Regions from separate parts of the Solibacillus sp. FSL K6-1126 genome, predicted to be linked through region 1. Evidence: riboswitches for the same ligand, from Rfam matches in the RefSeq annotation. Region 1 holds a riboswitch; each other region holds the start of a gene.
What was found. Region 1 has a riboswitch for cobalamin ahead of MHH44_RS03550 (ABC transporter substrate-binding protein). Riboswitches for the same ligand answer to the same signal wherever they lie in the genome.

Region 1 (10,847 bases):
TTTAATATCCATGTTTTCAACTGCCGCTTCAATGATAATGTCCGCGTCTTTTGCATCTTCAATCGTCAATGATTTAGTAATTCGAGCTAAAACAGCAAATTTTTCTTCTTCTGTTTTACGGCCCTTTTCAACATCGCGTGCCAAATTTTTCGTTATGGTATTTAAACCGCGTTCGAAAAATTCATCCTTCATATCATTCAAAATGACTTCATAGCCTGCCTGTGCACAAACTTGTGCGATCCCGGAACCCATTTGCCCTGCGCCGATGACCATTACTTTTTGAATTGCCATTTATTTCATCCCCTTAGTTTGTTACTTCGATTAATACCGCGTCCCCTTGACCGCCGCCAGAACAAATAGCCGCAATTCCTAGACCGCCCCCACGACGCTTCAGTTCGTAAGCGAGTGTTAATATAATACGGGCACCACTTGCTCCAATCGGATGTCCTAAAGCTACGGCACCCCCGTTAACATTTACTTTGCTCTCATCCAGTCCGCTAATTTGATTGCTTACAAGAGCAACCGCTGCGAATGCTTCATTAATTTCGATTAAATCAATGTCTTCCAATGTTTTGCCAGATTTTTTTAGCAACTCATTTATTACAAGTCCCGGTGTTTGCGGGAAATCTTCAGGTGCTACCCCTACTTCCGCATGCGCGAGAATTGTTGCAAGTGGCTGACGGTTTTCCTGATGTGCTTTTTCTTCACTCATTAGTACTAGTGCACATGCTCCGTCATTCACACCTGGGGCATTACCAGCTGTAATTGTACCGTCACTGCTGAATGCCGACTTTAATTTTGTTAGCGTTTCCAATGTTGTCCCTGCTCGCGGTGCCTCGTCCGTCTCAATACGAAGTGGTTCGCCTTTACGCTGTGGAATTTCCACTGCTACGATTTCCTCTGCAAATTTCCCTGAGTCCATTGCCGCCAATGCTTTTTCATGGCTACGTACCGCCCATGCATCCTGCTGTTCACGAGAAATCTCAAACTTGTTCGCTGTGCTATTACCGTAAATGCCCATATGCACTTGTTTCGGATGGAAGGCACAAGACAAACCATCATAAATCATGCCATCTACTAAACTAGCATCTCCCATACGCAAACCAAATCTACCTTTTGGCATATAGTACGGTGCGTTTGACATCGATTCCATTCCACCTGCCACGATTACTTCTTCGTCCCCTAATCGAATAAGCTGATCGGCAAGAGTAACACTGCGCATGCCTGAAGCACATACTTTGTTAATTGTTTCGGTTTTCACATTCCAAGGAATTCCCGCTTTTGTTGCAGCTTGCCGTGAAGGGATTTGCCCCTGCCCCGCCTGCAATACGGTTCCAATAATGACTTCATTTACCTCATCTGCTGATACATTGGCCTTCACCAATGCTTCTTTAATTGCAATTCCGCCTAAGTCACTTGCTGTTAATGAACTTAATGCGCCACCAAATTTACCGAATGGTGTTCGTGCGCCGTCTAAAATAACTGTTCTCGACAATCCATACACCCCTTTGTTTGAATTAATCCGAATTTTTTACATCGTCATCCGTATTGTGAAGTTCCTGCAGGCTATTAATCTATTAGTAACGATCCCCATCATTTACTAATAGAAACACTGTTTGCAGTCTGTAATTAGTAATTCGACTGAACGCTCGCTCAATCAATATTTAGAAAAAAATGAGAGTATTTACTACTCTCATTTCTTCGCTTACTTTCATTGTATTAAAACCAATTTGAATTCGCAACAAATTATTCAAATATACTGACTATAAATTTTATTCTCGTTAATTCTATTTTTACTTGTTTTGATCGTTATTTTCATTTTCAGCAGGTGCCGTATCTGTTGCCACTTGCTGCTCTTCTGTAAGTGATGAAGTTTCAACTGCTGATGCTTGTTTCTCAACTTCAATCGGTTCTACAGGTGCAGCAACTGTTTCTTCTACTACTTCTTCTTGCACTTGTTGAACTTGCACTTTTTCCGGTGTTCCGAATACTGCACGCTCTAAAATTTCAGCAATATCGTAAGTGCCTACTGTATCTTCCACTTCTTTTGCTTTCGTTCCATCCGAAAGCATTGTTAAACAGTAAGGACAGCCTGAAGAAATAACCGATGCCTGTGTTGCAATTGCCTGTTCTGTACGTGCAACGTTAATACGGTTTCCGACATGCTCTTCCATCCACATTAAGCCACCGCCTGCACCACAGCACATACCGTCTTCACGATTACGCTCCATTTCAACTAGCTTCACGCCTGCAATACCTTTTAAAATTTCACGTGGCGGGTCGAATACATCATTATAGCGTCCTAAGTAACATGAATCGTGGAATACAATCGTTTCATCCACACGGTAATCCATTGTTAAACGGCCTTCCTGAATCAGATCGTATAGTAATTCTGTATGGTGAAGTACTTCACCTTTCCAGCCGAAATCCTGATACTCATTTTTGAAAATGTTGTATGCGTGCGGGTCAATCGTTACAATTTTCGTCACGCCATTTTTCTCAAATTCGTCAATGTTGGCTGTTGCAAGCTCCTGGAACAAGAATTCGTTACCTAAGCGGCGTGGTGTATCTCCAGAGTTCTTTTCTTTGTTACCTAAAATGGCAAACTTAACGCCTGCTTTATTCATTAATTTAGCGAATGCCAATGCAATTTTTTGTGAGCGGTTATCAAATGAACCCATTGAACCGACCCAGAATAAATATTCCATTTCTTCGCCTGATTTTTTCAATTCTTTTACTGTTGGAACGTGTACTGTTTCGTCCATTTCTCTCCAGTTTTCTTTTTCTTTACGGTTTAAGCCCCATGGATTCCCTTGGCGCTCAATGTTTGTCATTGCGCGTTGGGCATCCGGATTCACTTTACCTTCAGTCATTGTTAAATAACGTCGTAAATCAATAATTTTATCAACATGCTCATTCATTACCGGACATTGATCCTCACAGTTACGGCATGTTGTACAAGCCCAGATTTCTTCTTCTGTAATAACATCGCCGATTAATGACGGGCTGTAAATGTCTTCAATTACTGCACCTTCAGCACCAGCAGCCATTGCCAATTGGTTACCTTGTGTATTATTAAAGAATGAGAATGGTACCCAAGGCTTTTTCTTTAGCTCAACTGCACCGGTAAATGTTAGATGGTCTCGTAATTTTACGATCAGGTCCATCGGTGACAGCATTTTTCCTGTACCTGTTGCCGGACACATATTCGTACAACGTCCACATTCTACACATGCATACAGATCAAGCATTTGCTTTTGCGTGAAATCGTGAATTTTTCCGACTCCAAGCGGCGGCATACTTTCTTCATCTTCCGCTTCTTCCAATGCAGCAAAATCGATTGGACGTAATGTGCCAATACGGTCTTGACGGTTGTAATAAACGTTGAAAATCGACGTAATTAAGTGGAAGTGCTTACCTTGCGGGATATAAACAAGGAATGCTAATAACGCCAACAAGTGTGCCCACCACATAACGAAGAACAAGACAGCAGCAATCGTCGGATTCATCCACTGGAATACCCAGGCAATTGCAGATGCTACTGGTTCAGAACCTGTTAAACTATGTTCCTGCCATATTAAATAAAAGCCGTTGCCAAATAATGTGGCAAACATCAGGATTGCTAAAAACATATACACTAAGCCATTTTTAAAACCTTGCTTTAAACGCGCAAGCTTTTCCATATAACGACGGTAAAATGCAACCGCAACTGCGATTAAAATTGTTAGTACAACTAACTCCTGTGTAAATGTAAATACCGGATACAGGCCGCCGAGCGGTAAATGTGAACCTGGCGCCAGACCTTTCCAGATTAAATCGATTGCTCCGAACTGAACCATTAAAAATCCATAGAAAAACAGAACGTGTACAAGACCCATCTTTTTATCTTTTAATAGTTTTGACTGGCCGAATACTTTCTCGACAATATCCGACATACGTTCAGAAAATTTGTGATTGAACTCTTCTTTGCGACCAAGCTGAATGTAGTCATAACGTGTTTTCAACAAATATGCGAATAACCCCAGCGCATAAAGTAACACGGCGAAAAATGCAATCCAGTTAATGATTAAAAATGTATTCATCCTTTTCCCCCCTAGAATACGAAGCTTTAAACCCCTTTGTTTATCTCATACACCCCGATAAACTATTTTTCCATATTAAACTATAAACCCATTGTAATAATGAATGAGCATTCAGTCAACAGATTTCGTCATTTATTCTGAAAATTAAATCAAAATATAAAAAATGCTAGTTAGACGATTTTTCCGTCTTAACTAGCATTTTTCGTTTATTTAAATACGTCGCCACTACGAATATATTCGACATCCTGAATCGATAATCGATAGTTTACAACACGTGCTGCAGCAAATAAATAATCCGATAATCGGTTTAAATATTTTTGTACAACTGGTGAAACATCTTCAATTTCTTTCATTAAAGATACAGTTTCGCGTTCCGCACGGCGGGCAACTGTTCGAGCGATATGCAGAGTAGCTGCTGCAGGTGCTCCCCCTGGTAAAATGAAACGTTTTAATGGTGGAGCTTCTTCGGAAAGTACATCGATACGGTTTTCCAAAACAGTGATTGGTTCTTCGGTAAGTTTGTAATGGCGTTCTTTCATTACATTTGCCAAGTCCCCGCCTCCATCAAACAATTCATGTTGAATGGCTGTTAAGTCGTCAATCAAATCCTTGAACTTTTCTTGCTCCAATTCACTGACAGCTTTACCGATAAATGAATTCAGCTCATCAATTGTCCCGTATGCTTCAACACGCAGATGGTCTTTATCAACACGTCCTCCAATAATGCTCGTCTTTCCTGTATCGCCTTGCTTTGTATATAATTTCATCCATCATCACCCTTTCGATTTAGTATTCTAGAATTTTTGAAAATTTCCTTTAAGTATATTGACACTCTTTTTCCATGCGTAAGCTTTTTCCTTTAAGGTTTTTCATTTATTATAATGCTGTTTATATTTCTTAATCGCTTCGATCGTCACTTCAAAAACGGCCCGGCCGATCAGTTTGCCGATTTCTGTAATAGGTCCGGCATACGGCATTTCTTCACCTTGTTGGGTAGCGGCAATTAATAAACTGTCCGTTGCGGTGCTTGTTGCTATCGTATTTGTTACTGCATCTTTTATTTGCTGATCTGCCAATGCTTTCGTTTTGGCTTCTGTTGCCGTAATCATCGCCTGAATAAATGCTTCATCTGTCAGCTTACCATTAATGATTACCCATGTATTAATCGTACCAATATGTGGCTCTTCTTCGCGCAAATATGTTTTCGTAACGTCAACACTGTTGCCTACCCCTGCTGTTACCATGACAAGGATTTCTGCATTATTTTTCGAAAAATGACGAATTGCCGCGCAGCTTGTTTCCACGGCTGTCAGCATGACGACCGTATTTGTTGGAGAAAACTTGCGCTCTTTCAAAAAATGCTCCGTTTCCTCTTTCACATTATAAATATCGTATTCAGGAGCAATGGAACGGTTGAGTAATGTGTCATACCAGCCTATGCCGGCATTATGAACAGCTGATGAAATTACTTTTAGCGGTGCCTGTGCCTGATATTCGATATAGTCTTTAGTTATTTGAAACTTGTTGATATGGATTGCCGCAGCTTTTCTTTCCATTTCATTCGTTGGCAGCATCGTAATTTGCGGTTTTGGCAGTTCCGGATGGGGATATGTCGCAATTCGAGCCTGATACACATCGGCAATCTGCTCTTGCAGCACGACTTCATGCGGTTCACCAAACGCCCGTACTTCACCATTTTCCAATAGCAGCAGCTCATCACAATAAAGCGATGCCAAGTTAATATCATGGAAAATCGAGACAACTGTCAGCCCATGCACCTCAACTTGCATTCGAATCATATCCAAAATCTGCTTTTGATGCGCGATATCCAAATGGTTTGTCGGTTCATCCAATAGAAGCAGCTCCGAATTTTGTGCAAGTGCCTGTGCAATAAATACCCGTTGCTGCTCGCCGCCGGATAAAAACTCCAAGTATTGATTTTTATATTTCGAAACACCTGTGCTTTCCATCGCCCGCTGTACCGTCGTTTCATCTTCTTCCGTCCAAGATGAAAAAAAACCGCTCTGATGAGGGTAGCGTCCTAACGAAACCGCATCATATACACTGTTCGTAAATGCGCTTGCATTTAATTGAGGGAGTACGGCCATCTTTTTCGCTAATTGCTTGTTATCATAACTTTTAAGCGGTTTCTCTTCAATGAAAATTTCGCCTGTTTCACATTTCAGCACACCACTGATCATCTTCAGTAATGTCGATTTTCCGCTACCGTTTGGACCAAGAATCCCGAGAATTCTTCCTTTTTCCACGTGAAACGTCATATTTTTCACAACCGTTTTCCCACCGTAACCGCCGGATAGATTATTTACTTTTAACATTATGCAACAACCTTTCTACGTTGCTTGAAGAAGATATAGGCAAAGACGGGTGCTCCAATAAAGGAAGTAATAACACCAATCGGCAGTTCAATAGGGGAAATAATTGTACGTGATACTAAGTCACAAATGACGAGCAGGCTTGCACCGTTCAAAAACGACAATGTCAATAAATGTCGATGGTCTGCTCCGATTAGCAGGCGAATCATATGCGGTACTACTAATCCGACAAATCCAATTGTCCCGGATGCAGCAACAGCCGCTCCTGTTAGAATGGAACCACCCGCCAATATCATATACTTGCTGCGCTTAACATTTACCCCTAAATACTGGGCACGCTCTTCTCCATAAATCATCGCATTCAATTCACGGCGAGTCAGCCAAATAATTGCCGTTCCAAGCACCATAAATGGCAGAACCATCCGGACATATGGCCACCCTCGCATCGATACACTTCCTAGAAGCCAGCCGATGATTTCTCGTAGCTGTTCACCAGTAAGTGCGACCATTAAGGAAATACAGGACCCTAAAAACGAGCTGAAAATAATTCCCGTCAAAATCAGTGTCTCCATTTTCATCGAGCGGTCAACAAGTCTGGCAAATGTCAGGACGATGATCATCGTACATGCAGCTCCAGCCATACTGAATACCGGCAATGTGAATACACCGAGCACCGGTATGGAAATGCCTAAAAAGATTGTCATTACCGCACCTACCGAGGCCCCTGATGAAATACCTAATGTGTATGGATCTGCCAAAGGGTTTTTAAGCAACCCTTGGAATGCTGCCCCCGCAATTGCTAAAGAAGCCCCGATTAATGCGGCTAAAATGACGCGTGGCATTCGGATTTTCCACAAAATACTGTATGCAACCGGATCTGTTGTTTTATCCCACAATGTCGAAAACGGAATATTAACAGACCCGAACGAAATGCCAATCCATATACTGCTTAAAAGCAATCCAATCGATAGTACATAGGCGATTGAATATTTTTTATTCATTGAATACCTCTGGATAAATTGCTTCCCCAATTGATTCAATACCTTCTACAATACGCGGACCTTGTCGACTTGTCGTATCGCTATCGACTAATTTCACATTGGCGTTTTTCACAGCATCCATTTCTGCATATGCATCATTTTCCTCGATTGCTGCCAAGTCGTTTTCATATGTTACTAAAATGATATCCGGATTGCTCTTTACAAATTGCTCCGAGCTGTACTGCGGCCACCCGAGTTCCGGAACGGCATTTTCTACATTTAATACTTCAAGCATTTCACTAATGAACGTCTCCTGTCCAGCAACATATAGTTGCGGATTTGTCCCAACAACAACAAATACGGACTTCTCTTCCAGGTCGGCTACTTTCACTTCAATTTCTTCAATCCCCTCTTTAATGGAGACGATCATTTCTTCTGCTTCTTTTTCTTTATTCGTCAGATTGCCAATTTGTTCGATTGTTTCATATGTTTCTTCAAATGTTTTCGCATCTTTTACAACAAATACAGGAATTCCTACTGATTCAAGCTGAGCAATCGCCTGTTCATTGAAGCTGTACAATCCCGATTCATGTGCGACAACTAAGTCGGGCTGCAGGCTGATTATTTGTTCTAGATTAAATTCCATGCCGCCAACTGATTCTTTAGATAATGCTTCTTCAGGATATGTATCATTGTCGTTCACAGCGATAATTTCATCGTTTAACCCTAGTCCGAATAAAATTTCCGTATTGGATGGAGCCAATGTAATAATGCGCTCTGGTGCTTTTTCAAGCGTGATTTCTTTGTCCAAGGCATCTTTTATAGTTACCGGGAATTGTGCTGCTTCAGTTACTTCTGTATTGTCTTTTGCTGATTGTTCATCTGTTGCTTTTTCCGAGTTGCATGCCGCCAATGTTAATGTAAGTAATGCTGCGGAAGATAGCAGTTGCCATTTTTTCAAAATAATAACCTCCAAAATTTCGTTGTATAATTTTCTACAAAAATAAAAAGCTTCCTACTAAAAATGAAGGAAGCTTTACGTATGCAAATAAAATTCAATGGAAAAAGAATTTATCCGCCACATCCTATCCTCGTAGGTTTATTTTAGGGCATTATAAAGGCAGGTCTCCTGGCTTATGCATAACGTTGTAAGCGCCTTCCCGAAAGTTTTTCAGTGGCATACTGCTCTCAACTAGCATTTACAGTGGCGGGACCGCATCGGAATTGCACCGATTTCCCTTTTACTCCTTACTCTATCAGTGAGCAAGAACCTTTATCGTCCATATAAAATTAATAGCTCTATTATAGCTGATATTCAGAAAAATGTGTGCTCAATCGCCAAAGTTTCAGATAATTCTTCTTATTTCGCTGAAATTACGAATAAAAGAACTGCTTACCCCTTTGCTTTTAAGCTTTTTCAATTGCCGTTTCAGCTAAACGTTTAATCGTAATGTCATCCATTGGCGGGTTGTGCAGACCTGCACGGACATCACGGTAATAGCGTTGAAGCGGATTTGATCTTTGCAGGCTTTTTGCCCCAACAAGACGCATCGCTTTATCGACAACTTCGATTGCTGTATTTGTCACTACATGTTTCGCAATATTGATTTCATTGACTAGTGTCGCCTTTTTAATCGGGTCATTATATAGTCCCGCAACTCCGTAAAGCGTAAAGCGTGCTCTCGTCAACGCCAAATCCATTTCGCCAATCAGCGTTTGTACATTTGGCAGCTGGGCAATCGTTCCTTGAATACTGTTCGGGGAATGGCTATTCGCAAAATTAACTGCGTAATCGCGTGCAGCCTGGGCAATACCTAAATAGGTTGCCGGGATAAGCAGCAACCAGCCGTTCAGTTTAAATCCGGTTGAATAATTCGGTAATTCCACTAAGTTTGTTTTATCAACTCGTACATTATCGAGCACTAAATCATCGCTTCCCGTACCACGCATTGATGCAACATCCCATGTATTTTCGACCGATACCCCTTCAGCCGTTTTCGGAACGAGGAAAAATCCTAGCTGTCCCTCATCTTCAATCCATGCCGAAACTAAAAAATAGTCGAGGTCCGGTGCACCGCTCGTATAGTTTTTACGTCCATTAATTACATAATAATACCCATCACGTTTTGCTGAAGTTCCCGGACGTCCGCCACGTACTGGACTTCCCATTGCAAACTCGCTTACCGCACGATTGACTGTCGCGCCATTTGCAACCTGTTTACCAAACCAGTCGAGCTTTTGTTCATCCCAGTAACGATTTTCGAAAATCTCGCCTACATTTTGAATTGTCCAAGAAACAGCCAGCCCGGTGCTTCCGCAATAGCTCGCCAATGTTTCCTGCAGTAATAGCGCATCATAGACTGTGAAGCCATCCCCGCCATATTCCTTTGGCAGCGTTATTTTTGTATAGCCGATTTCACGCAGCTTCCGGAAATTTCCAAATGGAAATGTTGCTTGTTCATCTGTTTGCTGAGCATTTACTTTCACGCTCTCTGATATTGTTTCTAACTTTTTCAGCCATTGTTGCTGCTCGTCGGTTTGAATAAATAATTCCTTGCTCATGGAAAGCACCACCTCATATTTATTGTCCTGTATATAGAAGTCAAATTTAATAGTACGTTTCGGGAAATTACAAGTCAATAGATATCCCCAGTTCCTTTATAGGGATTACACTAGATGCGTTTCCCTGTTTTGTAATTGGAAGGTTTGCTGGCGGAATTGGAACAAATTACGGAAAAAGGAGAACTGATTCAACTTAATGTGGAAAATAGCACCTCAAAAGGAGAACTGTTGCTCTCGAAACGTAAAACGAATCACGCTTAAAGTAGAAATCTCACAATCCTCAAAGAAAAAACACCCTATTTTCGTATACAGAAAATAGAGTGCTTTAAATAGTTGAATTACATTTTTTCAGGTGCGCTTACGCCGATTAGTTTCAGTGCATTCGCCAATGTTGCTTTTACTGCTGTGATTAATGCTAAACGAGCTTCTGTCAGCTCTTTGTTATCCTGGTTCAATACTTTTTCTGCATTGTAGAAGCTATGGAATGCAGCTGCCAAGTCTTGAATATAGTTTGCGATACGGTGTGGTGTGCGGTGTTTTGCTGCATCTGCCACAATTTGCGGGAATGCGCCGACTTTTTTCAGTACATCTTCTTCTTTTTCTGCTACTAGCAAGTTCAGGTTTTCCAATGAAGCTTCGAAACCTTGCTCGTTAGCTGCACGTAAAATCGATGAAATACGCGCATGTGCATACTGTGCATAATATACTGGGTTTTCGTTCGATTGTGATACCGCTAAGTCTAAATCGAAGTCCATATGTGAATCCCCTGCCGTTTTAACGAAGAAATAACGTACAGCATCCAAGCCCACTTCTTCTACTAACTCACGCATCGTTACAGCATTACCTGTACGCTTACTCATTTTGAATTTCTCACCGTTTTTGTACAGCTG
Region 2 (10,847 bases), 1.6 Mb from region 1:
CAACTGCTCAAGTAGCGTGGCAGCAAGGTGAAATTGCAGGTTACAACATTTTTGCGCAAATTAAAGGTGCCGACTTAAAAGAATTCAAATTTACTAACTCAGGTACTTTAGGTTCTTTAGGTCGTAAAGACGGTATTGCTACAGTTGGGGCAAACAACACTCAATTAGTAGGTTTACCAGCTTCATTAATGAAAGAAGCTTCAAATATCCGCTATATGACTCATATTAAAGCGTTATTTGGCCTAGCATATTAATTCATATTAATTAGATTAGACATGCCCGAAAGTCACTTTCTTTCGGGTATGTCTTTTTATTTTACAAAATACAACAAAATTTAACAAATAACTATTATAATGGTAGTAAAGATTGTAAATGAGGTGTGAAGATGAAGGATTTTGATACATCGAATTCGTTATTTATATTAACTGATCAACAGTTGGAACAATTTAAACAGCTTGAGCATTTTGGATACTTTTTCCATTTAATCCGCCATGACTTTACACACTTATCTTTTGCAAAAGACAGTGTAAGTGATGTTTGGATTTACTTTTATTTTGAGGAAGAACCGGTCATCAATTCCGAGTATGCCCTCATTTTTTTGTTGCGAAATTTTATATTGAATGAGATCCTTGTCAGTTCGAAATTAAAACGACTGAAAAAAACAACTGTTGGATCTTATACGAATGCTTTAATGGTTTCGGTAATGACAGTCAATTTATTTTTGGATCTTTTGCGTGATGTACTCGAATCATTATCAAAAGAACAATATGATTTATATATGAAATTTGAAAACAGCTCAAAGCAATTATTTAATGATCGCTTCTATGAATACGAACATTATCCAAAAAAACTCGTCCAAATCGAAACAATCATAATAAAAAATCTGCGCCAGTATTTAGAAGAGAATGCAGCAATATATAATGATTTTAAACAGAAAGTCATTCGTTTTATGGACCAATTTTCAATAATTAAAAGAGAACTGTACGAGCCATTATCTTTGGAAAAATAGGAGGTGTATATAACGATGGGGGAGCAACTTAAAACATTGCAGCTTGACCATTATCGATCACAAACATTTACATCATTGGATGCACATTATGAGGCATATAGAGCAATGTTCACATCATTACTAGAAGAGGGGAACATTGAAAAGATGAGTGACTTTCTACGTTTTGACAGTGAACCTTTTGTTTTAGCTAATAGCAATCTAAAGATTTTACAGCTGTTGTTGGATCAGGAAGAGCATTTTAAAGAAGATCTTAAGGAGTGCTTAGCTCAACTTTATATAATTATTGGGCACTGCTATTATTTCAGCATTGAATTTGTTCAGGCAAAAAAATATTATAGACTTGCGAGCAGCCTAGCATTGGAAGATGAAAATTATGCATTGCTGTCACTTGCGATGAATAATTATTTTGCAACCCAAATGGACCAATTACCGAAAGAAATCTTTTGGGATATCAGCAAAATACCTGCTGTCTTTTTAAAGATGGGGAAGCCGGAAGATGATCGGTTCTTGCTTGTCCGTTTTATAACACATATTGAAATGTCATTGCAGCTTGGAAAAGTAGATTATGCAGAGAAGTTATTTAATGATTATTTTAAAGAGTATCCATTTGAAAAGTTTTCCCGAATCGATCTCCATGTGCGTGTCCTGAGAGGGAAAATTCTATTTGAAAATGGCCGATATGAATGTGCAATTGAAGTAATGCATAAAGTCCTCCTGCTTTCCATGAAAGCGAATAGCCATAAGGACTTAGTGCAAGAATGCTATAAATATATTACCCGTTCCTACAAGCTGATTAACGAAAAAATCCTCTTAAAAAAGATGGAGCAGTACCAGTCACGTTTTTACCGTAAAATTGAAACCGATAAACGCTATATGGAAAAATATATTAAAACATCCACGACGAACGATTTTGAACTGGATAAAAGCTTTATATCGCCATTACAGCAGTTTCATCTCACGGGTACATACCTATTGAACTCAGTGAAAGATGAGGGGTATACGCTCGTTCTAGTTGATTGTAAAGTGGTGGCGACTGAAAAAGAGAAGTTGAATGAAATTATTCATTTAATCAATGAAGAAATGATGAGAGTGATGAAAGATGTCATCATCACGAGTACACGCCTTGATGAATCGACAATCGGCTATATTATTCAGCTGTCTGAAAACTGTACCGATACACTATGTGCAAAGGTTTTCTATAAAATCCGTGAATCTTATCCGAAAAACAGCAGTGAACTAGAGGCCATCTATTTCGCCTCAGTAAATAATAAAGAAAATAGTTTAACTAGCTATCAAAAATGCCTGGATTTAGCGTATGCGTATATTTATTATGAAATTTACAAATAGGAAATACGAAATATTCCAAAAATTTCTTTCGTATTTGAATCACTACCATTAAAATAAGAGTAGTACATCAAGGAGGTAATGCCATGTTAGTTAAACAAAGGTATGTAAAGAAAAAAGATGTAAGCTATGTAAAAGAGACGGACCCGATTAAAGACGTGCTCGGTCAGTTAAATGATAATGGCTACAGATGCATCCCGGTATTGGATGAAGCAGGTGAAAAATTCGTCGGAAATATTTATAAAATCGAAGTGCTCGAATATAAATTAAAGGAAGGCGATATGAAAGCTCCGGTAAAAGCACTGACGGAAGAAGCAGATGCATTCGTCCACGAAAACAGTTCATTTTTTGAAGTATTCCATTCGATTAAACAGTTGCCTTATTTGGCGGTTGTTGATACGAAAGGGAACTTTGCCGGCATTTTACCTCATTCTAAAGTATTTGAGCTATTGGAAGAGGCGTGGGGATACCGAACAGGTAGCTGTGCCATTACAATTGCTTTGCCGGACACGGACGGAATTTTAATAAGAGTTCTGACGGCGGTCAAAAAGGTGTGGCCTCTGCATTGTGTGTTCTCGCTTGATGATGACACGACCTATTTACGTCGAGTAGTTATTACTCTGGCAAAAGGCGCGAAACAATCGACAGTGGACGAGCTAGAAGCCGCCATCTTAAAACAAGGGGCACGCATTATTGATTTGGAAGTATTTGATAAAGAAAATTTTTAATAGTAAAGCGTTTCGTTCAATAGAGCGAATCGCTTTTTTTTTGAGAGCAAGCAATGTTTAATTGTGTACTAATACAGAATTTGAAAAATAAAGAGGGTTTTAATCTTTTCTATCGAAATTTTATGTTAAAAGGGGATTCGTTGAAAGGGGAATATGAATGTTTATCCAAATAAATGAAGAAAAAATAGAGTTAACTAAAGTAGAGATAATTGTACTAGAACAGGGTATTGCCGACTTATTTGAGAGTTTTGATAAAAAAACGTTGGGCGAGCTTACGAAACAAAAGAAATACGAGCATTTAAAAGACTGTGTAAACAAACAGAAATATTTATTGGATTTGCCGGCAGGGGCTGCATTAAAATCTCTTAAAGATGAAGGCAACCCTATTTACAGACAGTTTTTAAATAATTACGGTGACCTGATCTACTCGCGCTTTGTTGTTAGTGGAGATGAGAATTTATTGAAACAGCAAGGCATTTATACGATTGTTGCAAACAATGAACTGAAATTTTGTGGTGTTTGCGCAAGAACTTTTAAAGAGCGTTTTAATCAGCATATTGGCAGCATATATGCAAAAGGTTGCTATCGGGATGGAACGTCTACACATTGCCATGTAAACGCAAAGATAACACAGCTTTTGCCGACGAGCGATGTGCATTTTGCAATATATCCAATGGAAAATGAAAAAGCAATGAATAAACTGAAAAATGCAATTGTGAAACGCTTCGAACCTGAATGGAATTTACGGTCCAACAGAGAAATTTTCGAATTATCTTCATCTTTTTAAAAAATTCTGCCTTAATCTTAAGAGATAAAGGCAGGATTTTTCAGTTTACTATATTTTTCCGGTTTCATTTTCGACAAAAAGCGGGAATAGTAAGTGAAAAAAGTAGGTGATTTATCATGCAGGCAGCATTAAAACATTACAGGCAAACACACAGTGAATATTTATGGCTGCATATTTTGGCAGCTGTCGTATTAGTATTTACATCCGTATTCTGGTTTGTACTCCCATACTTCATGATTCATTACGGAAAATATACGACAAACGTATTCCAACAATCTTTGTTGTTGATCGCATTGTATACCATTCCTTCCATTTTTATCACATTGCATTGCTGGTTTATTAACTTTAAGGCAGCTCTTCGATGGAAAAAAAGCTATCCTAAGGAATGTGTATGGCGCTGGTCGCTTAGGTTCCAATTTATTACGATTTCAATTGTGGTCCTGTTTACCTCGGTCATTTATTCCAGTCTTTTTATTATTGATATGATTCGATAATAAAACACGCCCTTCTTTTCTCAAATGTGCTAAAGTGTCAGTCCAATCATGCAGACAGAGCATTTATTTTTCAAACATTAGCGCGGCACTTTCGCACATTTACCTTTCAAATCAACCACAAAATGCTGTCAAAAAATTTTCATTTAAAAAAGCAAGTAATGTATGGGGAAATTTGGTACGATGAAGGTATCAATGTTAAGGAGAATGAAGCAGCATGAATTCAGATTTAAATATCCTTTTAGCGTTCGGTGCCGGGTTTTTAAGTTTTATTTCACCATGTACGCTACCGCTCTATCCTGCATTTTTGTCCTACATAACCGGTATGACACTCGATGAGCTGAAAGCCGAAAAAGGGATGATGCAAAAACGCGCAATTTTACATACTTTATTTTTCTTGCTTGGATTTTCGATTATATTTATCGCCATCGGATTTGGAACATCGTTAGCGAAAGATTTCTTTTTTCAATACCAGGACTTACTGCGTCAAATTGGAGCCATTTTAATTGTCGCATTCGGTTTAATGATTGTCGGTCTGCTGCAAATTGACTTTTTAATGAAAGACCGCAAATTCCAGTTCAAAAACCGACCATCCGGATATTTAGGTTCGGTGCTGATCGGTCTTGCTTTTGCAGCGGGATGGACTCCTTGTACAGGACCAATACTGGCAGCGATTATTACCCTTGGTGGAACGAATCCTGACTCGGCAATGTGGTATATGCTAGCATACTACTTAGGCTTTGCTATCCCATTCTTTACATTGTCATTCTTCATTTCACGAATGAACTGGATTCGCACACATAGCCAAAAAATCATAGTAGTTGGCGGCTATATTATGATTGCGGTCGGAATTTTATTGTTCTTTGACGGATTGACGTATATTATTAATCTTCTCTTGCCGATTTTCGATGGTTTTAAAGGATTCTGACAGTTCCCTGCTTAATAAGACCGTGCTATACTAAGGGAAGTAATATAAGGGAAAAAGGGTGCATGATTCGTATATACCAGATCTTTACACTCGTTCATGCAAGAGGAGGAATATGATGTTTGACAGTATACCTTCTCACTATTTATTAATTGGTTCGACGATTATGGCAGTCTTAATGGGCTCATTCGTAATGTTCATAAGACTACGTGCACAAAAAAAGCCGGTATCCAAAAAAAAAATACTCATCCCGCCTTTTGCGATGTCAACAGGTGCACTGATGTTTATTTTTGAGGAATTTCGTGTAGCGCCAATTCAAATAGTAGAAGCGGCCGCACTAGGCTTGTTATTTTCATCTGTATTAATCTTAACGTCGAAGTTTGAAGTGCGAGACGGCGCAATTTATATGAAGCAATCTAAAGCATTTCCATTCATATTAGTGGGATTACTTGTACTACGTATTATTTTGAAATTAATATTTGCCGATACATTTGATGTCGGTGAACTGGCCGGTATGTTCTTTATCTTGGCTTTCTCTATGATTTTACCGTGGCGAATCGGTATGCTTATTAAATATAAGAAGCTTGAAAAATCGCATATTGTCGCATAAAAAAGACTGTCTCTAAAAGTTTTATACTTTTAAAGACAGTCTTTTTCGTTTTACGTCTCAAATAAATGATCATAATTCGTCGTATCAATTCTCATTTCATCGAGCTTTTTACGTAAAAACTTATGGTCGCGCTTTGGCGAAGCGATAATATAGCCACGAATAATTAAGTCCAAGTCGATTTTTGTGGCACGTTCATTCAGGGCGATTTCACCGATTTTACCGGCAATCTTTTCTTTGGCAACTTGCCGGAATAACTCTGGTACAGGACTGACAAGCTCGGTAAGTAATTGTTTTTCATCTTCACCCCATAGATGAATTGTTTTATCTAAGTATATGTTTTGCCAATCTAAATCCGATTTACCATCCTGTTTCGGCAGGGCCTTCAAAAACTTGCGGAACATAAAAAAGCCGCCAATCCCCATAAGCGAAATCAATACTACAACCCAAAATAAAATAAACCATAAAAACCAGCCATCTAAGCCCACAATGTTCACCTCATTACTTAATATTGTCTACGAAATTTCTTCTACTAATCTATTGGTGATAAACCTCATTATTGTCTATTATATAAGTTTTTGTAATTTTTTTCATCGTCATTGTCCCTTTTTTCTGTAAATCATGACATATATAGGGCAAGGAGGTGAGAAACATGAATGAATTTGGATTTTTATCTGCGACGTTGACAGTTTATTATCAGACAGGGCTTGATGAATTTAATGAGCCAATGATTAAAAGTTCCACATTCCGTAACTTGGAAAGAAACGCAACAGCCCAGCAGCTATACACAGTTGGGACAACAATCGTCGGCTTAACAGATTACGATTATATCGAATCTGTGAAAACGCAGAAAGAAACGATTACAGCTTAATTAAGTGTAGTAAAGAAAAGGAGGAGAGCTTATGGCACAAGTTTTACAATTAACATTTGCCAACATTGCAGGAAGCACGATGACGATCAATATAAATGATCCGAAGCCGAATTTAACTGAGGCTGAAGTGAATGCAGCGATGCAAACAATTATTGATCAGGCGGTATTTTCGAAAGACGGATTTTTGTTCAATGTAAAAAAATCTGCGCGTATTGTTGAGCGTAATGTAACAGCAATTGAACTGATCAGCTAATAGCAAGGCCGGCGAAGTGTGATGCTTTGCCGGCTTCTTTAAATAAAAATGGAGGGATTATAATGGACCAGTGGATTGCCATTCTTCAGGAAGTAACGTTTCCGATCTTTATATCTTTTTATTTACTGTATCGGATAGAAACAAAACTTGAAGCGATTCATACAGCACTCGTATCATTACATCATCCTGCAGATAGAGCGTGAGAAACTCTTCACAATTTTGACACACGTCCTTTCTTCCAATAACTATTGAGAATATACTAAATATTGGGTAAGATGAGAGTAATGTTCAAAGAGTGGAGAGAGAGAAATGAAAACGAAAAACATAGTATTCGCACTTATGCTCTTGGCAGCAACTGTACTTACATCATGCAGCAATTATCAGTTTAAACCGACGACCAACTTTGAAATTAGCGAGTTTACGATGACCGATCACCGGAACAATGAAGTGACACTGGACAGCCTAAAAGGGGAACCATGGCTTGCAATGTTCATCTTCACAAGCTGTACAACAATTTGCTCGCCAATGACAATGAATATGACCCGTGTCCAGGATCATCTCGAGAAAAAAGGGCTGGAAGATTATAAAATTGTCGCGTTTTCCGTTGATCCGGACTACGACACACCGGCGCGTTTGACAGAATATTTATCGCGCCATACACCAGTAGATGAATCAAAATGGCATATGCTGACAGGATACGATCAAAAATTTATTGAGCAGTTTGGCAGAAACTCATTTAAAACACCTGTCCAGTCGATTGAAGGGAACGATCAAGTTATCCATGCCGATACATTTTTCCTAGTGGATGAAAAAGGAATCGCCGTGAAAAACTATTCAGGCTATGGCACTGGCGAAGATGGTGTTCCATATGAAACGATTGCGAGTGATATGGAAGCACTCATTGACGAACGTCTAAAGTAATAGTGAAATGAAAGATTAACTTGCGAAAAAAGTGTAGCTGCTTTTTAAGCAAGTTTTTTTATGGAGTTTACTGCGGGCTTTTCTAATAAATATAAAAATGTGCTAATAAATCCACCGATTTTCTAATAAGTTGCTGATTTTCTAATAAAGGAGCAGGATATGCTAATATCAGTTCCAGATTAGCTAATAAGTATGTCAACTTTTCTAAAATCATCCGCAGAAGTGCTAAAATAAACAAATTTCTTCTAATAAAAAGCACACAGCATCCACTGAAATTATTTCAACCCCGCATATCTTTAATATGGTCGCAAAATAAAAAGAATTTTCAAAACTAGAATTCTATGATATAGTATACGAAATTACATACTGTGTAAGTTACGGTGCTTGTGAGAACAAGCTTAAAAGGGAAACCAGTGAAAGTCTGGTGCTGTCCCGCAACTGTAAATCGGAGTTCGTGATATTCAACCACTGTCTATTGATGGGAAGGGTCACAAGAACGTTGATGATGAGCCAGGAGACCTGCCGGAAACTAGTACACGCCAATACCTACGTGGAAATAGGTGGTGATTTTGTGCGAAAGTGAGACAGAACTCCTTTGATTATGCAAAGGTTTTTATTGTCAATCTCTTAAACATTCACACCCCTCTTTCATTTTGAAAGAGGGGTTTTGGTTTTTATGTAACAAATTTAAGGAGGAATTGTTTATGAAAACAGCAGTAATTGGCTATCCGTATATTGGACAAAATCGTGAATGGAAACGTATAACAGAGGCGTTTTGGAAAGAACAATTGTCTTTGGAATCCTATGAACAGGAAATGAAAAACTTACGACTTGCCCAACTCCATCAACAGCAGAATTTAGGGCTGGATGTTTTAACGGTAGGAGATTTTACATACTATGACCGTATGCTTGACTTAGCCGTTATGTTTAATATGATTCCATCTAGATACGACCATCTATCATTGCAGCATCATTTAACAGCCTATTTTGCAATGGCGCGCGGTGCTGAAAATGTGGTGGCAAGTGAAATGACGAAATGGTTCAACACAAATTATCACTATATTGTACCGGAATACGAAGGACAGCAACTGGCATTGCAACACAATGTTTACGCGCAATATATTCAGGAGGCAATCGAAGCATTCGGCATGACCCCTCGTGTGACTATTATCGGTCCATTTACATTTTATAAACTGACGAAAGGTATAGATCACGAACAAAAACAACACTATATTCAGCAGCTGGTAATGGTATATAAAGAGTTGCTTCAGTCGTTGGAAGCAAGTGGTGCAACGTCGATCCAGCTTGAAGAACCAAGCCTTACAAAAGACCTTACGTCCGAAGATATAGCATTAGTTCAACATTTCTATCATCAAATATTAAAAGGACTGACAGTTGAAACGATCTGCGCAACTTATTTTGAAGCGTTATCCGACTATCAAACAATGATTAATTTGCCTGTAGATGGCTTTGGACTGGACTTTGTTCATGGGAAAAATGAAAATCTAGCAGCGTTAAAGAAGTTTGGTTTCCCAAAAGATAAAGTTCTATTTGCAGGTATTATTAATGGTCGGGACATATGGAGAGCCGAGCTGCAGAAGCAGTTGGAACTAGTAGCGGAAATACGTTCCTATGTACCATTTTCACCAATACATCTACAAACATCATGCAGTCTTCAGCATGTGCCAGTTACAACAGCAGGAGAAAACGGGATTGTACCAGAGCTGCTAAATGCTTTGGCATTTGCCAATGAAAAAATAACGGAATTGCAAATGATCAAAGGGAAAATACTTCAGCAGGAAGTTCTTCATATCCAGGCTTTTTTAGATAGCGAAAAAGCAATCCGAACATTGGCACTGCATGAATCAAGACAAAAGAAAGCAGTACATGCACAAGTAAACGCATTAACACCGGAAGCATTTAAACGAACTGATGACTACGACAAGCGTAGTAAGCTACAACGTGCCTTTTTACAGTTACCAGACTATCCGACAACAACAATCGGGAGTTTCCCGCAATCCTCACAAGTTAAGAAAAACCGTAGTTTATGGCGAAAAGGGGAAATTACAACAACCGAGTATGAAGCATTCAACGCGAACGAAACCGCACGTTGGATTACCATTCAGGAGCAACTTGGCCTTGATGTCCTTGTTCATGGTGAATTCGAGCGAACTGACATGGTCGAATTTTTTGGTGAAAAATTAAATGGCTTTGCTTTTACGACAAATGGATGGGTAGTTTCATACGGATCACGTTGTGTAAAACCCCCAATTATATACGGAGATGTTGAATGGATAGAACCGATGACAGTAAAGGAAGTAAGTGCGGCACAATCACTTACGGAAAAACCTGTAAAAGGGATGTTGACGGGACCCGTTACAATATTGAACTGGTCATTTGTAAGAAATGATTTAGCTCGCTCAGAAGTTGCTTATCAAATCGGCCTGGCACTAAGAGAAGAAGTAAGAGCACTTGAAAATGCGGGAATCAATATTATTCAAGTAGATGAACCTGCATTGAAAGAAGGCTTGCCGATCCGTAAAAGTCTGCATAAGGCTTATATCGATGCAAGTGTAGATGCGTTTAAATTAGCGACAAGCGGTGTGCGTGAAACGACCCAGATTCATACACATATGTGTTATTGTGAATTCAACGATTTTTTAGATGTAATAGAATCATTGGATGCGGATGTGATTTCAATTGAAACGTCACGAAGCCACGGAGAACTCATAAAAGTACTAAAAGAAACACCATACAAACTAGGAATTGGTTTAGGTGTATATGATATTCATAGCCCGCGTATTCCAACTGTGGAAGGAATGGCAGCCATTATTGAAAAAGGTAAAAAAGTAATCGCAAAAGAACAATTTTGGATCAATCCCGATTGTGGCCTGAAAACTCGTACGGAACA
Region 3 (10,847 bases), 1.0 Mb from region 1:
ACATTATCAATACAGTGAAGAAACTTCATCAAAATAAACAGAATAAGGACTTTATAAAATCAGCCAGAATTATCGGAGAAGTAATGGGTCATTTAGATCAATATATTGGTGACCATTTTTTTGAATATCGTGTCAGACGTTTAATTGTCAATGGTGTATTTGACTTGGAAGGTGTACCAAAGGCAATGCGTTACTATAGTATAAAAATTCGGTAAAGGTACTATATGTAAATTTAGCAACATTACAAAACGACCAGAATAAGAGCAGGGGGGAATATGAAAAAATCAATATACCGATCATCTTGAATGTAGCCGCACTTATCTTTATAATGGCGACCTTTTATTGGGGATTTGAACAATTATTTATGACGAGATTGGTGTTAATTTTCTTTGCACTTGTCTGCTTATTATTTGAAATAAAAAAGGATAACATTTCGAGAAATAAGATGTTATTTATCATTTTTAGTGTCGTTAGTCTAATCGCAATAGTGATAAGTATTCTTGCAGATAATAGCTCATTAAATCACGCAATCAATAATACGGATTATCTTATTCCATTGTTTATGTATGTCCTGATAGTCATTATGTATAAAGAGCTGTATACGGAAAGTGGATAAAGAATCAGAGGATTAATCGATTGAAAAAGATGCTTAGCCAAATCAGGCAAAGCATCTTTATAGATTGTTGCGGTATTTATAAAATCAAACCAAACTTAGTTTAAAAGCGCCTCACGTACCTCATCGCGAAAACCTGCATCGTTCAAAAGCTTTCTTTCAAATGAATTTCGATTGTTTCTCAACAGGAAATGCTCATGAAATTTCAGGTTATTAAGTAAAATAACAAATTCGTACTGATCACCCTTAAGGTTTTCAACATACATCGCGTTGTTTAAGACGAACAGTGTAGAGCCGCCCTTTGAGCCAATATGTGTATATTTCCTATAATTTTCTTCATTTAATTGCATCGGCCATTCCAGTAGATCCCGGATTGTTTCAGCTGCATTTGATGGCAGCTCGTCATTGGAAATAAGGGCGAGCAGTTTCCCGTAATCATTTGCAGAAGCGCCAATTAACCGATCTGACCAAACTCTTTGTACGGCAGGGGATGAGTCAAATGTAGTCTCACTTGCATTAATTTCTCCTGTTTTCATTTGCAGGCTTATCGATTGAGCTAACTTACGATAGTCGTCCATTGATAACTTTTGGAGCGCCTTGATTAATTCTTTTTCGGACATCCCATCTTTTTGGATAGAATCAGGAATGAGGAGCGCACTGCCAATTGGATAAATGTCTTCATGCTGTGTTAAGCCTAACACTGTTTTACGCTGATTTATCGCATCAATACCGAGCAGATTAATTAAATAGTCTGTATTGGCATTTGAGCTATACGTAATCATTCCTTTTGCAACATCATGCAAAGTGACTTCATTATTTTGGATGCCTCGATCTTGTTTCACAGCTTCTAACCATGCTTCATGACCGCCCCCATCAGTATTTTTCCAATAAAAACGGTTCAAGTCGCCCAAAGGTATTGACTGGTCTTTTTGAATTTTATTTTCTTCGACCTGCATGGCATATTCAACTGCAATAAGGATTTTTACTGTACTTGCTAATGGCCGTCTAACAGTTGACTGGTAAGTAATGACAGGTTCGCCGTTTTCAGCAAAATAAAAGGAGCTGGATTCCGGATTTTCCTTTAAATGTTGAATAACATAATTGGGATTGTCCCGAAGTAGAGCATATGCTGCAATTCCTGCAATTAAAGTAGTGACCCCATAAATCGTTAACCTCTTTTTTGTATAGGTTTTACGATCAAACAAAATCATAGCCAGAACACCAAATAGGAAAGCAATGAGGAAATTTATATTGAAAACTAAAACGGCAATAATAATTCCGGATATAATTCCAATCGTTACAATGGCTTTCTGAAATTCTTCACGAGTTCTTTGCGCCTTATTCAAAAAGGGAATTAAAGTAAAGAAAATAATACCGAGCAAACCAATCCAACCATAAATATTCATATATGACCTTTCCTCCTTCTTATCCAATCCCTAAAGCAAAGTGGGTAATTCCATAAATTGTTATTACTGTTATTTACGGAGGGAAGCAGTAAAAGTTTCATTTAATTTTGGTTTGTCTATGTATGTAATCTCCTTGAAAAGCCAAAATGAAAAGAAAACGCTACAAATTTGTAGCGCTTCCTTCTCGTTAATTATTGTTGGTTGTTTGAATTGCCGCGTAATTGTTGCTCTGCCATTTGTACTAGGCGTTTCGTAATTTCGCCACCTACAGAGCCGTTAGCACGTGCTGATGCGTCTGGTCCTAATTGAACACCAAACTCTTGTGCAATTTCGTACTTCATTTGGTCAACTGCTTGTTGTGCACCAGGTACACGTAATTTGTTTGAGCTGTTGTTGTTTGCCATCTGTTATCGCCTCCTTATGACAATAGAATGCACAGGTAAGAAAGTTTCATACCACATCAGAAATAGGTAATTTACAGTTCAATTGGTAACGTTTTTATAATATGGTGTTTTTATAATAACCAATTATCATCGATAAACACTAAATCACACAGGATAGCTCGCACCGCAACTAAAACAAATTAGAAAAATTATCGGATTGTAACATATGGAATAAAGTGGTTTAATTGGGACATACAGTATAGATCCATCATCGTTACAGAAAGGAATGACTTTTTTGAATACAATTATCGAAAACAATAAAAAAAGCTGGGATATTGTAGCGAAGCATTTTGCTGGAGGAGATGCGTTGCCAAGCTATGGACCTTTAGCGCAAACAGAGGAGGAACTGAATTTACTCGGAAATGTGGCCGGGAAAACAGTGCTGGAAGTTGGATTTGGGAGCGGGCATTCTCTTTTATATATGAATAACAATGGAGCAAATGAGCTTTGGGGTGTTGATTTTTCGAGTGCCCAAATGGACCTGGCACAGAAAACGTTATACGGCATTGAGGCAAGCTTATTTACGGCTCCAATGGAAGAAGAAATCGGTCTGCCGAAAAATTATTTTGATTTAGTGTATTCCATTTATGCGATTGGCTGGTCAAGTGATCTTCCGGCAACGTTTAAGTTAGTTTACAGCTACTTAAAAGAAGGAGGCGAATTTATTTTCAGCTGGGAACACCCTTTCTATAATCAAATCAAATGCCGTGATCATCAGTTTAGTTTAACGGATTCCTACCAGCGTGAAGGATATATCGAAACAACGACATTTAAAGGGGAAGATGCGCCAATGCAAATACCGAAATATAAAATGGCGACATTTATAAATGCACTTTTAAAAGCAGGCTTTGAACTTGTAAAAATTATTGAAAGTGATATTCCGGTCCATGCAAAAGGTGAAGAAATTCCGTATTCCGAAAAGTATTATTCTCTACATAAAGCAAGCCACTTTCCAACAACCTTTATCGTAAAAGCTCGTAAACGTAATATATAGGAGGCAACTATAATGATTCGAAAGTTAACAAACGAAGACCTTGAAACTACATTGGCACTTGTACATAAAAAGCCGGCAGAAAATTTATTTATCATCGGTGATATTGAAGCGTATGGGATGGAATCGGATATCCAGGATTTATGGGGGCAATTTGAAGGTGATCAGCTAAAAGCGATTTTACTGCGCTATGATCAAAACTATATCCCGTATAGTGAAGGAAATTATGATACCGAGGGATTTGCCAAAATCATTAACGAAAATCGAGGTCGGATAGAACTATCAGGGCTTCAGCATTTAGTCGCTCCATTAAAGAAATGGATTGACCGCGGTATTCGTCGGGACAGCGAAACGTATTATGCAAAATGTACAGAATTGACCGTTCCCACATCTGATTTGGATTTTTCAAATGTGACATATTTACAGCCAAGTGAATACGAAGAAAATATTGACATGCTCAGATCGATTCCGGAATTTTCAACGGGTACCTTTAGTGTTGAAGGAAGAGAGCGCGCGGAAAAATTTAAAACGGGGCGTACTTATATTATTCGTGACGAACAGGGTGTGATGGTCTCTTCAGCATCAACAACAGCGGAAAATTCTCAATCCGCGATGATTGTAGGCGTCGGAACGAGACCGGGATACGGGAAAAAAGGATATGCGACACATTGTATGTTAAAACTTTGCCGTGACCTGCTCGCTGAAGGAAAATCAATCTGTCTGTTTTATGATAATCCGGCTGCCGGACGCATTTATAAACGGATTGGATTTGAGGATATCGGCTTTTGGTCAATGGTTCGTTATGAAGAGAGAAATTAAGGGAGACAAATATTATGAAAACATTATTGGCTGAACAACCGATTCAGATTAACGCCTATGATATCGATGCGATGGGCATTGTAAGTAATATTGTGTATGTACGCTGGTTTGAGGATTTACGTATGGCATTTTTAAATGAGCATTATCCATTAGCGGAGATGATGGCTGTGCAAATATCCCCGATCTTGATGAAAACAGAGATCGAATATAAAGCCCCTTTAACAATTTTCGATCAGCCAGTCGGTCGGTGCTGGATGGTGAAAATCGGGCAATCTAGTTGGGAAATGGAACTGGAAATTACAACGGAAAAGCATATCCATTGCATCGGAAAACAATCAGGATGCTTTTTCAATTTAGAAAAGAAAAGAGTTGCGAAAATTCCTGATCCATTAAAGAAGCTTTTTGAAATGGAGCAATAAAATATGATGAAAGAACAATTAGAAGGAATTGTAAAAAAGTCGATTAATCTGGATTCAATTGATTTTAACGAATTAATCCAGTTCATGCTAAAAAATATTGGAAATACGGATGGCTATTTACGAGATAACTTAATTTATCGGGGATTTTGCGAATTAATTCTGAATGAGCAATTTACTGAAGAACAATTAGTTTTAATATTAAAAACATGTTCGGATGATGAGCACCTTTATTTAAATATTACACAGAGCAATCCTTCTGATGATGTATTTACAAGATCGTTTTCGGCACTCGTTATCACCCTTATTTTAGGGAAAGATCGTGAAAATAGAAGTTTGCCTGAAGAACTTGTTGTTGAGGCTATTCACCGTAGTATTCATTATTTATTTCTTGAGAAGGATTACCGAGGATTCGTCAATACAAAGGGCTGGGCACATGCGGTTGCACATGGAAGTGATTTATTAACAGAAGCAATTAGACATCCGTTGATGAAGGATTCCAAATTATTATGTAGCGCATTACAAAGTTTAAAAAGCTGTCTTCATACTGAATATGCTTTAATCGATGAGGAAGAAGTACGCATGTTACCGGTCATTGATGCATTACTGGATAAGGGACTGACGGATGAGCAATTGTTAACGTGGCTAAAAGGATTGCATTACATAGAAGTAGAGGATTGGCATAAGAAATACCGGTATGAATGGAATGTGAAAAAATTTGAGGCAGCATTATTAAGACATTTATTAAAATCAACCAAATGTACAAAAACAGCCGATTGGATTATTTTTGGAAATCCAACTTTTGTTTAGTAAGGAGTTGAAAAATTGAGACGTATTTTTTTAATGATACTGCCATTCATTTTATACATAACAGGCTTACTCGCATATTATTTTGATAAGATTAACGGTTATCAATTTATTATTTTTATTATAGTGGGCCTGGGTATTTCAATTTTCGGATTCTTTGTTTACCGGAACCAGAAGAAGTTGAAAGCAGCTTTTTTAGGGATTTTTTATATACTAGCCCTATTAGTTGTCTTTGAAAGCCGACTGATTGATTATGAAAAATATACTTATTTTCTTATGTCATATAACGAGCCTTTTGAAATAGTGGAAGACTCAGGAATCAATGTACTGGCAGTGGAAGTAATTGAGATCCCATATATAACGGACTTGAACTACTTAATTCATACTATGGAATCTTCAACTTATAAAGAAGTTTTGGATTCGGAAGTTGTCACGAATAAAATCCGGTACCGTTCGAAAAACGAAGAATTACTAAGTTATGTACGTCCTATGGAGAAACATTTTGAGACGATGAAGGAAAATGTCCTTGCTTATTTACCAGAAAACGCTTTTGCTATTAATCAATTTTTAGAAAGAGAAGATATAGAAGGTGATAGTGCAGGACTTGCCACTGTATTAAGCGCTCTTATCGAAAATGGTGACGTTAACAATAATATTCCGATTGCCGTAACAGGAGCGATTGATAGCAAAGGAAATGTGAGGGAGATCGGTTCAATAAAAGCGAAAACTTTGATTGCCGAACAAAGCGGTTTTTCTTATATTTTTTTGCCTGATGAGAATGCAGAAGAGGCAAGGAAAGTGAAAAAAGATGAGCAGCTTAATATAGAAATTATCGCTGTGGCATCTATAGAAAATGCTGTAACTGATATAAAAAAACTAAATGAAACAGGGTCATTAAATAAATAAAATGAAAACCAGAAAATAAACAACCTTTGTTAATTAGGATAGGAAATTAATGTGCAAAGGACCGAAATAATGAAGGAACAATGCTTTATCTTCACTGAAAAAAACAGATATCATAATAATTGTTCTATCATTTTTTAATAGACTATGTTATTTTTATAATAATTTAATAATTTGCAATTTAAATAAGTGCTTACAGAATTTTGTAAGGTAAAAGGGAAATTAGTGAAAGACTAATGCAGCCCCCGCTACTGTAATAGCTGATGAAATCACAATGAATCACTGTCGTAAAGATGGGAAGATGTGAAAGTAAAAGGAAGCTTAAGCCAGGAAACCTGCTTATTTAAACGATACTTACTTTTCGGAGGGAGAAGTATAGGCGAAACAAGTAATTGTTTTTGTGTTTTTCTATACTTTTTTAGTATTAATTTCACATGCCCGTACCTCTTTCTAACGAGAGGTGCGGGCTTTTTTTATTTCTTAGTGGATAAGCAATACTAGTTTTTGATGAAATCCACATAAGAAAAATTATCATCACGTCCTATTTGGTGCGAGATGTATTTTTCTACTAGGGAGGGTGTTTACATGCAAAAAGGAAAGATCTTTGTTGTAGGGTTCGGACCTGGAGATCGGGAACATATAACAAAACGTGCAGTCGATGCACTACAGCAAAGTGATCACATTATGGGCTACAAAACGTATGTTGAACTGATTGAGCACTTAGTGACGGCGAAAACCATTGTCAGTACGGGAATGACTGAAGAAGTTTCACGTGCGCAAGAAGCTGTAAAACAGGCTGAAGCCGGCCATATAGTTGCTGTTATTTCCAGTGGTGATGCAGGTGTTTACGGAATGGCGGGCCTCGTATATGAAGTATTAATCGAAAAGGGATGGACTGCAAAAGAAGGGATTGAAGTAGAAGTCGTTCCGGGTATATCAGCGATTAACTCCTGTGCAAGTTTACTTGGCGCTCCTGTTATGCATGATTCCTGCACAATTAGTTTAAGTGACCATTTAACACCATGGACGGTCATCGAGAAACGGATTGAGGCAGCGGCAATGGCAGACTTTGTCGTTGCGTTTTACAATCCTAAATCCGGCAGACGGACAAGGCAAATTGTGGAAGCGCAACGAATATTGCTTAAGTATCGTTCACCTGATACACCTGTCGGATTAGTAAAAGCTGCCTATCGGGATACGCAGGACATTGTGTTAACAACACTAGAAGAAATGCTCGAACATGATATCGGAATGCTGACAACGGTCGTCGTGGGGAATTCCTCAACATTTTACTACGATAATAAAATCATTACACCACGTGGTTATCAGCGTAAATATACGTTAAGAGAAGAAAAGCAACTATTAAAACCGCATCAACGTTTGAAAAAAGAAGCGGAACCTTGGGCGTTGGATCAGGAAACGGGTGAAGCAAAGACCGGGTATGAAAAAATTGAAGCTATAGAGAAAAAAATAGTTGAACCAGCAGCCAGTAAAACAACCGCATTACAGCTTGCAAATGAAGCATTAGCGCTCGTACATAAAGAAACATCAGCAGTAAAAGTTGAAGAAAATCCGTTTTTAGTGCAGCAAGAAGTGGAATCCATATTTGAGTTTGCTGTATCACCAGGTGTTGCCAATAAAATGATTACACCTGCACAAATGATTACATTGGCAGAGGTTGTAGGAGAACGGGGTACGATGGAGTATACGCCTGATCACCGTCTCGTGTTGAAGGTACCAACTGATTCACCTAAAAGAATCGTAGAAACGGTAGAAAAAACGGGTTTACTTGTTCAACCTGTCGGCGACGTAGTAATCGTCAAGGCGTGTGATTTCTGTTACGGCGAAAAAGCCGAATCCATTCCATATGCTGAAGAGATTATGGAAACACTTGGTGGCATTAAAATGCCGAAAGAACTACATGTCGGTTTTAACGGTTGCGGAATGGCATGTTATCGCGCGGTTTTTGATGATATCGGCATTGTTTACCGCAAGAAAAAGTTTGATTTGTTTATCGGTTCCAAACCAGTTGGACGAACAGCACATGCAGCACAACCTGTCCTTGAAGGGATCGATCCCGAAAAATTGATTCCTTTACTAACAGAAATCGTTGCGGACTATAAAGAAAATGCACATCCGAATGAACGTTTTTTCAAATATTTTAAACGTGTAAAAAAAATCCTGAATTTCAATTATGTTGATATGTCATGCAAAATTAAAGTGGAAGAGGCCCCTTGTGGAGATTAGGTGAAATGATGATTTTATTTTTAGCTGGAACAAGTGATGCAAGAGAGCTGGCTGTTCAATTAATGCAAGCGGGACAAGAATTGGTGGCGACTGTCGTTACGGAATCTGCTGCAGCGAGTCTACAGGAAGCGAATGTTCCGTACCATGTCGGTCGTTTAACAGAACAGCAAATGAAGGAACTAATTGAAAAACGGCGGGTAACAACGGTTATCGATGCCAGTCATCCATATGCGGAAGAGGCTTCCAAAACAGCGATGGCCGCTGCAAATTTAACGGGTATTCCCTATATTCGATATGAACGTCCGCAGCAAAGTTATGTACATCCGCTTGTTACGGAAGTGGAAACGTATACAGAAGCTGCAATTGCTGCATCCGCACATTCAGGAACAATTATGCTGACGACAGGCAGTAAAACGCTTGCCGTTTTTACGGAACAATTATTACATAACGAAAATATTCGTCTTGTATGCCGGATGCTGCCAAATAAAGAGAATATGGAGAAATGCGATGACCTTGGGGTGAAGCAGCGCGATATTATCGCAATCCAAGGCCCGTTTTCAAAAGAACTGAATAAAGCGCTTTACGAACAATTCAGCACAACACTTATTATTACAAAGGAAAGCGGGAAAGTCGGTTCAGTAGACGAGAAGATGGATGCGGCTCTTGAAATTGGTATTCCCGTCATCTTAATTAAAAGACCAAAAATACAATATGAAAACTTATGCACTTCATTCGAGAAAGTGTTTGAAAAATTAGGAGGCAGATAACAATGGCAAATATGAATTTTAATACAGACTTTGTACCACTAACAGTAGACCCGGACAAAATTTATGACTATAGTTTTGCGATGATTAAAGAAGAAATGGGCGAACATTCTTTTACAGACGAACAATGGCTTGTTGTTCGCCGCGTTATCCATGCTTCAGCAGACTTCGAACTGGGCCGCAGCATGATTTTTACGGATGATGCGATTGAAGCGGGCATTCAGTCAATTTTAGCTGGACGTCATGTTGTTGCCGATGTTCAGATGATTGAAAGTGGATCAGGGCGTAAACGATTCCAAAAACATGGTGGGGATTTACATTGTTATATTGCAGATAAAGATGTATCAATCGAAGCAAAAAAACTGGGAACAACTCGTGCCATTATTTCGATGCAGAAGGCGACGCAACTACAAGAAGGCGGAATTTATGCGATCGGGAATGCCCCAACAGCATTACTTGAACTAATTCGTCTGATTAAAGAAGGTCTTGCAAAGCCGGACTTAATTATTGGGATGCCTGTTGGGTTCGTTTCGGCAGCAGAATCTAAAGCGGAATTAGCGATTTTAGAAGGAATTCCGTTTATTACGAATGTAGGAAGAAAAGGTGGCAGTACTGTAACCGTCGCAGCATTAAATGCCATCTCAATCATGGCAGATGAACGAGCAAAAGAAGCGAAATAAAAAAGATCCGTCGGAAATGCGTCACGGCTATACAACTGGAGCTTGTGCAACTGCGATGACAAAGGCTGCCTTGTACGCACTTGTGACCGGAGAAGTTCCTGAACATGTAACGATTCATTTACCTGTTGGAAAGGATGCCACATTTACGGTGGCATCTTTTGCAGTAAAGGACAATGAAGTGATGTGTGAAACGATTAAAGATGCCGGGGATGATCCGGATGCAACACATAAAGCACGCATTCAAAGCACTGTTCGTTTTGTAGAAAAAAGCGGTGTCCATCTAGACGGTGGAATCGGTGTCGGTCGTGTGACAAAAGCAGGACTGCCCGTGCCTGTCGGAGAGGCGGCAATTAACCCTGTTCCGAGAAAAATGCTTCATGGTGTCGTCGAAGAGGCGATTCAACTTTTCCAAATTGACAAAGGAATCGAAGTGATCATTTCCGTTCCGGACGGTGAGGAAATCGCGAAGAAAACATTAAATGCAAGGCTTGGAATACTGGGCGGCATTTCCATATTAGGTACGCGCGGAACAGTCGTACCCTTTTCAAGTTCGGCCTATATGGCGAGTATCGTGCAAGCGATCAGTGTTGCGAAAGAAGCAGGCTGTGACCATCTTGTCATTACAACCGGCGGACGCAGTGAAAAATATGCGATGAAGCAATATCCGCATTTACCGGAAGAAGCATTTATAGAGATGGGGGATTTCGTCGGTTTTACGTTAAAGCATATCGCCCGTAAAGAGATTCCCCAAGTATCGC

Region 2: it holds a riboswitch for cobalamin, as region 1 does, so the genes downstream of both, metE (5-methyltetrahydropteroyltriglutamate--homocysteine S-methyltransferase) here and MHH44_RS03550 (ABC transporter substrate-binding protein) in region 1, are expected to answer to the same signal.
Region 3: it holds a riboswitch for cobalamin, as region 1 does, so the genes downstream of both, cobJ (precorrin-3B C(17)-methyltransferase) here and MHH44_RS03550 (ABC transporter substrate-binding protein) in region 1, are expected to answer to the same signal.

What each region holds. Positions count from the first base shown of each region.
Region 1 covers NZ_JBBOPD010000001.1:714,240-725,086, reverse strand. Annotated here, with positions in the region: gene MHH44_RS03580 (3-hydroxybutyryl-CoA dehydrogenase) at 1-291, opposite strand, end outside; gene MHH44_RS03575 (acetyl-CoA C-acetyltransferase) at 305-1,495, opposite strand; gene MHH44_RS03570 ((Fe-S)-binding protein) at 1,794-4,082, opposite strand; gene MHH44_RS03565 (cob(I)yrinic acid a,c-diamide adenosyltransferase) at 4,289-4,849, opposite strand; gene MHH44_RS03560 (adenosylcobinamide amidohydrolase) at 4,952-6,418, opposite strand; gene MHH44_RS03555 (FecCD family ABC transporter permease) at 6,418-7,416, opposite strand; gene MHH44_RS03550 (ABC transporter substrate-binding protein) at 7,409-8,356, opposite strand; cobalamin riboswitch at 8,498-8,685, opposite strand; gene MHH44_RS03545 (acyl-CoA dehydrogenase family protein) at 8,803-9,957, opposite strand; gene argS (arginine--tRNA ligase) at 10,296-10,847, opposite strand, start outside.
Region 2 covers NZ_JBBOPD010000001.1:2,267,401-2,278,247, reverse strand. Annotated here, with positions in the region: gene MHH44_RS11170 (NAD(P)/FAD-dependent oxidoreductase) at 1-254, shown strand, start outside; gene MHH44_RS11165 (serine protease) at 386-1,009, shown strand; gene MHH44_RS11160 (dehydrogenase) at 1,025-2,356, shown strand; gene cbpA (cyclic di-AMP binding protein CbpA) at 2,440-3,081, shown strand; gene MHH44_RS11150 (hypothetical protein) at 3,239-3,868, shown strand; gene MHH44_RS11145 (hypothetical protein) at 3,985-4,362, shown strand; gene MHH44_RS11140 (cytochrome c biogenesis CcdA family protein) at 4,577-5,287, shown strand; gene MHH44_RS11135 (CcdC family protein) at 5,403-5,894, shown strand; gene MHH44_RS11130 (DUF2621 domain-containing protein) at 5,945-6,379, opposite strand; gene MHH44_RS11125 (DUF1659 domain-containing protein) at 6,544-6,762, shown strand; gene MHH44_RS11120 (DUF2922 domain-containing protein) at 6,794-7,015, shown strand; gene MHH44_RS11115 (YvrJ family protein) at 7,078-7,218, shown strand; gene MHH44_RS11110 (SCO family protein) at 7,325-7,936, shown strand; cobalamin riboswitch at 8,298-8,477, shown strand; gene metE (5-methyltetrahydropteroyltriglutamate--homocysteine S-methyltransferase) at 8,641-10,847, shown strand, end outside.
Region 3 covers NZ_JBBOPD010000001.1:1,714,492-1,725,338, forward strand. Annotated here, with positions in the region: gene MHH44_RS08260 (DUF3658 domain-containing protein) at 6-215, shown strand; gene MHH44_RS08265 (serine hydrolase) at 712-2,019, opposite strand; gene MHH44_RS08270 (alpha/beta-type small acid-soluble spore protein) at 2,211-2,423, opposite strand; gene MHH44_RS08275 (class I SAM-dependent methyltransferase) at 2,689-3,456, shown strand; gene MHH44_RS08280 (GNAT family N-acetyltransferase) at 3,469-4,272, shown strand; gene MHH44_RS08285 (acyl-CoA thioesterase) at 4,287-4,691, shown strand; gene MHH44_RS08290 (DUF2785 domain-containing protein) at 4,695-5,498, shown strand; gene MHH44_RS08295 (S16 family serine protease) at 5,514-6,401, shown strand; cobalamin riboswitch at 6,569-6,755, shown strand; gene cobJ (precorrin-3B C(17)-methyltransferase) at 6,984-8,645, shown strand; gene cobK (precorrin-6A reductase) at 8,654-9,412, shown strand; gene MHH44_RS08310 (precorrin-8X methylmutase) at 9,415-10,089, shown strand; gene MHH44_RS08315 (cobalt-precorrin-5B (C(1))-methyltransferase) at 10,064-10,847, shown strand, end outside.